Regions from separate parts of the Serratia sp. LSHTC3 genome, predicted to be linked through region 2. Evidence: predicted binding sites of a transcription regulator. Region 2 holds the regulator's gene; the other holds the start of a gene.
The links. The regulator CRP, encoded in region 2, controls carbon source genes, mostly activating them, when cyclic AMP is high. The targets are predictions, from matches to a motif close to ATGTGANNNNNNTCACAT.

Region 1: yrbN (protein YrbN) is a predicted target of CRP. The motif match lies at 1,660-1,677, and genes of this name have one in related genera.

What each region holds. Positions count from the first base shown of each region.
Region 1 is NZ_JBXUNP010000003.1:161,503-165,043, reverse strand. It holds gene AC2CGI_RS13645 (DEAD/DEAH family ATP-dependent RNA helicase) at 1-1,583, opposite strand, end outside; gene yrbN (protein YrbN) at 1,573-1,647, opposite strand; gene nlpI (lipoprotein NlpI) at 1,770-2,654, opposite strand; gene pnp (polyribonucleotide nucleotidyltransferase) at 2,783-3,541, opposite strand, start outside.
Region 2 is NZ_JBXUNP010000007.1:23,314-26,854, reverse strand. It holds gene AC2CGI_RS21480 (YccS/YhfK family putative transporter) at 1-1,717, opposite strand, end outside; gene crp (cAMP-activated global transcriptional regulator CRP) at 1,768-2,400, opposite strand; gene AC2CGI_RS21470 (OsmC family protein) at 2,783-3,190, shown strand; gene AC2CGI_RS21465 (phosphoribulokinase) at 3,228-3,541, opposite strand, start outside.

The DNA of each region.
Region 1 (3,541 bases), on a different contig from region 2:
GTGGAGTGGGAAGCGAACAGCTTGATGTTACCGATGTAACGGCTGCTGATGTCGCCTTCGTTAGCGATAGCGCCAACGATGTGACGCACTTCAACGCCATCGTCACGGCCCACTTCGATGCGGTACAACTGCATTTCGCCAACGTCACGACGTTCGCGACGCGGACGATCGCCGTCACGGCTGTCACGACGGTCGCCACGATCACCGCGACGATCGTCACGGTCGTTGAACTCGCGGCGCTGACGCGGCTTGAAGACCGGATCCGGCGGCAGGATCAGCGGACGTTCGCCCTGTGCCATTTTCAGCAGCGCTGCGGCCAGAGTTTCCATATCCAGCTCTTCTTCCGGTTGCAGTTTGGTCAGCAGTGCGCGATACAGGTCCAGATCGCTGCTTTCCAGCTGCTGCTGAACTTTCGCGGCGAACTTGGCCAGACGACGCTCGCCCAGCAGTTCTGCGTTCGGCAGTTCCACTTCCGGGATGGTCAGCTTCATGGTGCGTTCGATGTTGCGCAGCAGGCGGCGTTCGCGGTTTTCCACGAACAGCAGCGCGCGGCCAGCGCGGCCCGCACGACCGGTACGGCCGATACGGTGAACGTAAGACTCGGAGTCCATCGGGATGTCGTAGTTGACAACCAGGCTGATGCGCTCAACGTCCAGGCCACGGGCCGCAACGTCGGTCGCGATCAGGATATCCAGACGACCGTCTTTCAGACGCTCCAGAGTCTGCTCACGCAGCGCCTGGTTCATGTCGCCGTTCAGCGCGGCGCTGCTGTAACCGCTGCGCTCCAGCGCTTCGGCCACTTCCAGGGTCGCGTTCTTGGTACGGACGAAGATGATCGCCGCGTCAAAGTCTTCGGCTTCCAGGAAACGCACCAGCGCTTCGTTTTTACGCATGCCGTAGACCGACCAGTAGCTCTGGCTGATGTCCGGACGGGTGGTGACGCTGGATTGGATGCGCACTTCCTGCGGCTCTTTCATGAAGCGGCGGGTGATGCGACGGATCGCTTCCGGCATGGTGGCGGAGAACAGCGCGGTCTGATGTTCAGCCGGGATCTCAGCCATGATGGTTTCTACGTCTTCGATAAAGCCCATGCGCAGCATTTCGTCGGCTTCATCCAGCACCAAACCGCTCAGATTGGAGAGGTTCAGGGTGCCGCGCTTCAGGTGGTCCAGCAGACGGCCTGGGGTACCCACAACGATTTGCGGGCCCTGGCGCAGAGCGCGCAGCTGCACGTCGTAACGCTGGCCGCCGTACAGGGCTACCACGTTGACGCCGTTCATGTGTTTGGAGAAATCGGTCATCGCTTCAGCAACCTGAACCGCCAGTTCGCGGGTCGGCGCCAGCACCAGGATCTGAGGTGCTTTCAGGTCTGCCTGCAGGTTGTGCAGCAGCGGCAGCGAGAACGCTGCAGTTTTACCACTACCGGTCTGCGCCATGCCCAGCACGTCGCGGCCGTTCAACAGGTGAGGAATACACTCAGCCTGGATCGGAGATGGTTTTTCATAGCCCAGATCGTTCAGGGCGGAAATGATTGGAGCAGACAGCCCCAGATCGGCAAAAGAGGTTTCAAACTCAGTCGTCATGTACACGTGCCTCATTAATAATGGCAGCCAGTCTACATAACTCGTCGAGAAAATTTTCAGTCATTTTCATTGAAAAGTGTGAACCGGCTCAAATTAGATTATAAAACGAACAAAAAAGCCCTCGCCCGTGAAGGCGATAACTTTGGTTAAAAACCAATGTTCATCAGGCTGATAGGTGTTCGTCAGCTATTGCTGGTCCGATTCCGATAGGTCGTCTTGCTCTTGGCCCAAAAGCGCCAATTCCAACAATGCATAGCGGTGCTCAACGAAGTTGTGAACGTTGTTAGACACCGTCAGTTTGAACAGCGCCGAAGCGGTGTCCTTGTCCCCCAGACTCAGGTAGTGTTTACCCAAATAGAAGTCAGTTTCACTGAGATGCTCAGCGAGCGAAGTGTTATCCGTTGCATCTGCCTTGAGGCGTTCCATCAGCGTTTTTTCGCTGATCTTGCCCAGGTAGAATTCGACAATATTCCATCCCCATTGCCCTCTGTCCGCTTTGTCATAGCGCTGCTGAAGCGCTACCTCGGCCTTCTTGGGATCGATTTCTCGCTCCACCAGATACAGCCATAACGAACGGAAGGGATCGTTTGGGTCGTCTTGATAAAACGCCTGCAGATCATCCTGCGCCAACGGGAAGCGGCCGCCATAATACAGTGCGATGCCCCGGTTTAAACGCGCGTAATTGTAAGTTGGATCAAGCTCTAGTACAGAATCAAACGCTTCATAGGCAGCATCAAAATTGCCTGCCTGCGTTAAGTAAATGCCCAGGTAGTTGAAAACTTCCGGCATGTCGGGACGTATCGCCAGCGCCTGCGAGAAATCATTGCGCGCTAATGCACGTAACCCGAGGCTATCATACAGCACACCGCGCTCATATAAAAGCTGTGCGCGTTCGTCATCCGTCAGTGCCCGGCTGGCAAGAATTTGTTCCATGCGCGCCAGGATCACTTCCTGCTGCAACGTAGGCTGCAACGGGATTGCCAAAACTTCGTCTTTACGCCAATCATGGTTGCTGCATCCTGCCAGCATGAGTGCTGTCGCAACGTAACACCAGCGCAAGAAAGGCTTCATTTCCCACTCCCGAAGACAAACATTGGATGAACGTCCTGTCCTCCGTTTGCTAAAACGCGGGCATCCTACCCGCGCGATACGAACAGCCCCCAACCCCGTGGTGGGGAGCTGTAAAACTATCTATACAGTTATTCTGCTTCAGGCGCAGGTGAACCTGCTTCCGGCGCCATCGCTTCTTTGATGCTCAGACGCACGCGGCCCTGACGGTCAACTTCCAGTACCTTAACCGGCACTTCCTGACCCATCTGCAGATAGTCGGTCACTTTCTCAACGCGCTTGTCGGCGATCTGAGAAATGTGCACCAGACCTTCTTTACCACCGCCGATAGCGACGAATGCGCCGAAATCAACGATACGGGTCACTTTGCCCTGGTAGATACGGCCCACTTCGATCTCTGCCGTGATCTCTTCGATGCGACGGATAGCGAATTTCGCTTTCTCACCGTCGGTCGCAGCGATTTTAACTGTACCATCATCTTCGATTTCGATGGTAGTGCCAGTCTCTTCGGTCAGCGCGCGGATAACGGAACCGCCCTTACCGATCACGTCTTTGATTTTATCCGGGTTGATGCGGATAGTATGAATACGCGGTGCGAATTCGGAGATATCGCCGCGCGGGGTGCTGATAGCCTGTTCCATTACGCCCAGGATGTGCAGACGCGCGCCCTTGGCCTGGTTCAGAGCCACCTGCATGATTTCGCGGGTGATGCCTTCGATTTTGATGTCCATCTGCAGCGCGGTGATACCGTCGCGGCTACCGGCCACTTTGAAGTCCATGTCGCCCAGGTGATCTTCGTCACCCAGAATGTCGGACAGAACCACGTAGTTGTCGGCTTCTTTCACCAGGCCCATCGCGATACCCGCAACGGCAGCCTTGATTGGCACACC
Region 2 (3,541 bases):
GATAATTCGACGCGAACCCCGGCTCCTGCATCGCCTGATTGAGCGAGGTGAACAGCGCATTGTGCGCTTGGTTGACCTGCATGCGGGTATAGGCCAACGCGGTGGCATCCGGTTCCGGCTGCTTCAGCATCAGCCGCAGCGCGGCTTGATCGTTCTCCAGCGCCTGATGGGCATTCTTGCGCAGCAGCCCGCTTTGCCACTGCGGCCACAGCCAAATGGTGCCGCCGAACGCCAGCACGCAGCCTATCAGCGTATCGATCAGACGCGGCACCAGAAAATGCGAGCCGTTCAGCGCCAGCAGCTGCAGGGTGTAAACCGCCGTGACCGTAAAGCCAATCACCGACAGCCCGTAGTTCTTGCGCGAAACCAGGTAGGCCAGCAGCGTGATCACCAGCATGATGCTCAGCGTTTCTCCTTCCGGCAGCTGCAGCTGCAACAGCCCGGCCGCCAGCAATAGCCCGGCAATCGTGCCCAGCGCACGGTGCTGAATACGCACCCGGGTGGCGTTATACCCGTTTTGGCTCACCAGCATGATGGTGAGCAGGATCCAGTAAGGCTTCGGCAGGTTGAAAACCGCACCCAGGCTGCTGCCGACCGCCAGCGTCACCCCCAGCCGCGCGGCGTTGCGCAGGGCGGTGGATTTGAACGACAGGTAGCTGGCCAGCGCCGGCCAAAACGGCAGGCGGTGCTGGCCGGGCATCAGGTCGCGGCGGTACAGCGGATGCTGGGTGCGCAGCAGGCGAGCGATGCGGCTGAAGTGGTAATAACAAAACTGGCCGACCGGGTTATCGGGATGCTGCGCCGCCATTTTTTCCAGCGCCGCCAGTTCGTGGCTCATGGAGAAGCGCTTCGAATGTTGATGGTAGAGAATATCGTGCGCCACCACGCGCAGCCGGCCGGCGATCACCTGAGCGTTGCGGCGAATGATCGCTTCGGCCTGGCTCTGCTCCACCAGTTTTTGCACCTCCTCCGGCAGATGCAGGCTGACGGTGATGTGCTCCTGCAGATCCATCGCCACCTGAAAGGCGCGCTGCAGGCGCTTTTGTTCGAGGTTGTTGGCGTGCGGCAGGAAATTGAGCTGTTGGTATAAAAGGCTGATCAGATCCATCACCTTTTGTTGGCGCACCAGCAGCGGCGGCAGCGCGGTTTGCGGATCGGTGTGCTGGGTCAGCAACGAGTATTTGGCTTCGAAATAGTCAGCCAGCTCCAGATAGAGCTGGCTGAGCGTCTCGCGCATTGGCTGTTCTTTCCACAGCTTGAACCAGAACCAGGTGAATAAGCCGTACCAGACGGTGCCGATCGCGTACAGCAGCGGCGCCTGCCAGAGGGGTACCGTGCCGGCCGTGCTGAGGGCGAAAATGGCGGCCACCAGCGCCGCCGGCAACAGCCGGGCGTGCAGCGGGCTGATTTCGCCGGTGATGCCGAGCAGCAGCGCCAGGCCCAGCATCAGCGCCGGCAGCGGCACGTGCCACAGCAGTGCCTGTTGCAGCAGCACGCTGCTGAAGGCGAACAGCGAGCCGCCGACGATCAGCCGTTTAAAGAAGCGCTTATGCGGCGTGTCCAGACCGGCGATATTGCAGCAGGCGGGCACCAGAGAGAACATCAGGCCGAGCTGCAGCTGGCCTATTAACAAGCCGAACAGCACCGGCAGACACAACACCAGCGTTTGTCGCAGTGCGTAGTTGATTTCCGGGTGGTAGATCAGGCGGCGCCACATGGCAGAGAGCAGATAAAAAAACGGCGCAGACTGCGCCGTTTCTTCGGGGATTAACGGGTGCCGTAGACGACAATGGTTTTGCCGTGGGCGGAAATCAGGTTTTGATCTTCCAGCATTTTCAGAATACGGCCAACGGTTTCACGCGAGCAGCCGACGATCTGGCCGATCTCCTGACGGGTGATCTTGATCTGCATGCCGTCCGGGTGAGTCATGGCGTCAGGTTGCTTCGCCAGATTCAGCAGGGTTTGCGCGATGCGGCCGGTCACGTCCAGGAAGGCGAGGTTGCCCACTTTTTCGGAGGTGACCTGCAGGCGGCTCGCCATTTGGGCGGACAGACGCATCAGGATGTCCGGGTTCACCTGGATCAGCTGGCGGAATTTCTTGTAGGAAATTTCGGCCACTTCACAGGCGGTTTTCGCGCGAACCCAGGCGCTGCGCTCCTGGCCTTCTTCGAACAATCCGAGCTCGCCGATGAAATCCCCCTGGTTGAGGTAGGACAGGATCATCTCTTTACCTTCTTCATCCTTGATCAGCACCGCGACGGAGCCTTTCACGATGTAGTAAAGCGTTTCGGCCTTTTCACCTTGGTGAATCAGCGTACTCTTCGATGGATATTTGTGGATATGGCAATGAGACAGGAACCATTCGAGAGTAGGGTCTGTTTGCGGTTTGCCGAGAACCATTCGCTGTTATCCTCTGTTGTTATCGCTGCCTTGTGTCACAGGGGTCAGAGTTCCCTGTAAAACCCGCCTGTAGCCGCAGTTATGAGCGAGGGCTACCGGCAAGTTTTGAGGCGTGTCATAAAAATACGCTGTCGCTCTAGCATATTAACTTGCCGTAAGCGCTGCAAGCTACATTCTGTTAACATACCGGTAAAGGAGCCTTTCTCTGGGCGTTTCCCTGAAATGCAGTGTCCCGGAAAGATTTATTGCGGCTCTGTTTGTAGCACAGAGTAAGGCGGGTGTCTCGTGTTGTCTCGCTTCAGCATGATTAGCATCAGGTTACGTTGCCTGTTTCTATGCGAAAGCGTACTCTGATTTTAAGAAATCAACCGGAGTGACCAGAATGCAGGCAAGAGTTAAGTGGGTGGAAGGGTTAACGTTTTTGGGGGAATCGGCCTCCGGCCACCAGGTGCTGATGGACGGCAACGCCGGTGATAAAGCGCCCAGCCCGATGGAGATGGTGCTGATGTCGGTGGGCGGCTGCAGCGCGATCGACGTGGTATCCATCCTGCAAAAGGGGCGCAACGACGTGCGCGACTGCGAGGTGAAGCTGACCTCCGAGCGCCGCGAAGAAGCCCCGCGGTTGTTCACCCATATCAACCTGCACTTCATCGTGACCGGCCAGGATCTGACCGACAAGATCGTCGAACGTGCGGTGAACCTGTCGGCGGAGAAATACTGCTCGGTGGCGCTGATGCTCAACAAGGCCGCCACGGTAACCCACAGCTTCGAGATCCGCCAACCGGCGTAATCGAGGCGGAGCGCGGCCGGCGCCGCGCTCAACGCATTTATTCGATCTTCTTGCCTTCCAGCAACCGTTGCACCAGCGGCGCCATGATCAGCTCCATCGCCAGCCCCATTTTGCCGCCCGGCACCACTAACGTATTGATGTGCGAGATAAACGATCCCTGCAGCATCGCCAGCAAGTAGGGGAAGTCGATCTGGTCCAGCCCGCGGAAGTGGATCACCACGAAGCTTTCATCCAGTGAGGGAATGGCCTTGGCGGCGAACGGGTTGGAGGTGTCCACCGTCGGCACGCGCTGGAAGTTGATGTGGGTGCGCGAGAACTGCGGCGTAATGTAGTTGATGTAGTCTTCCATCG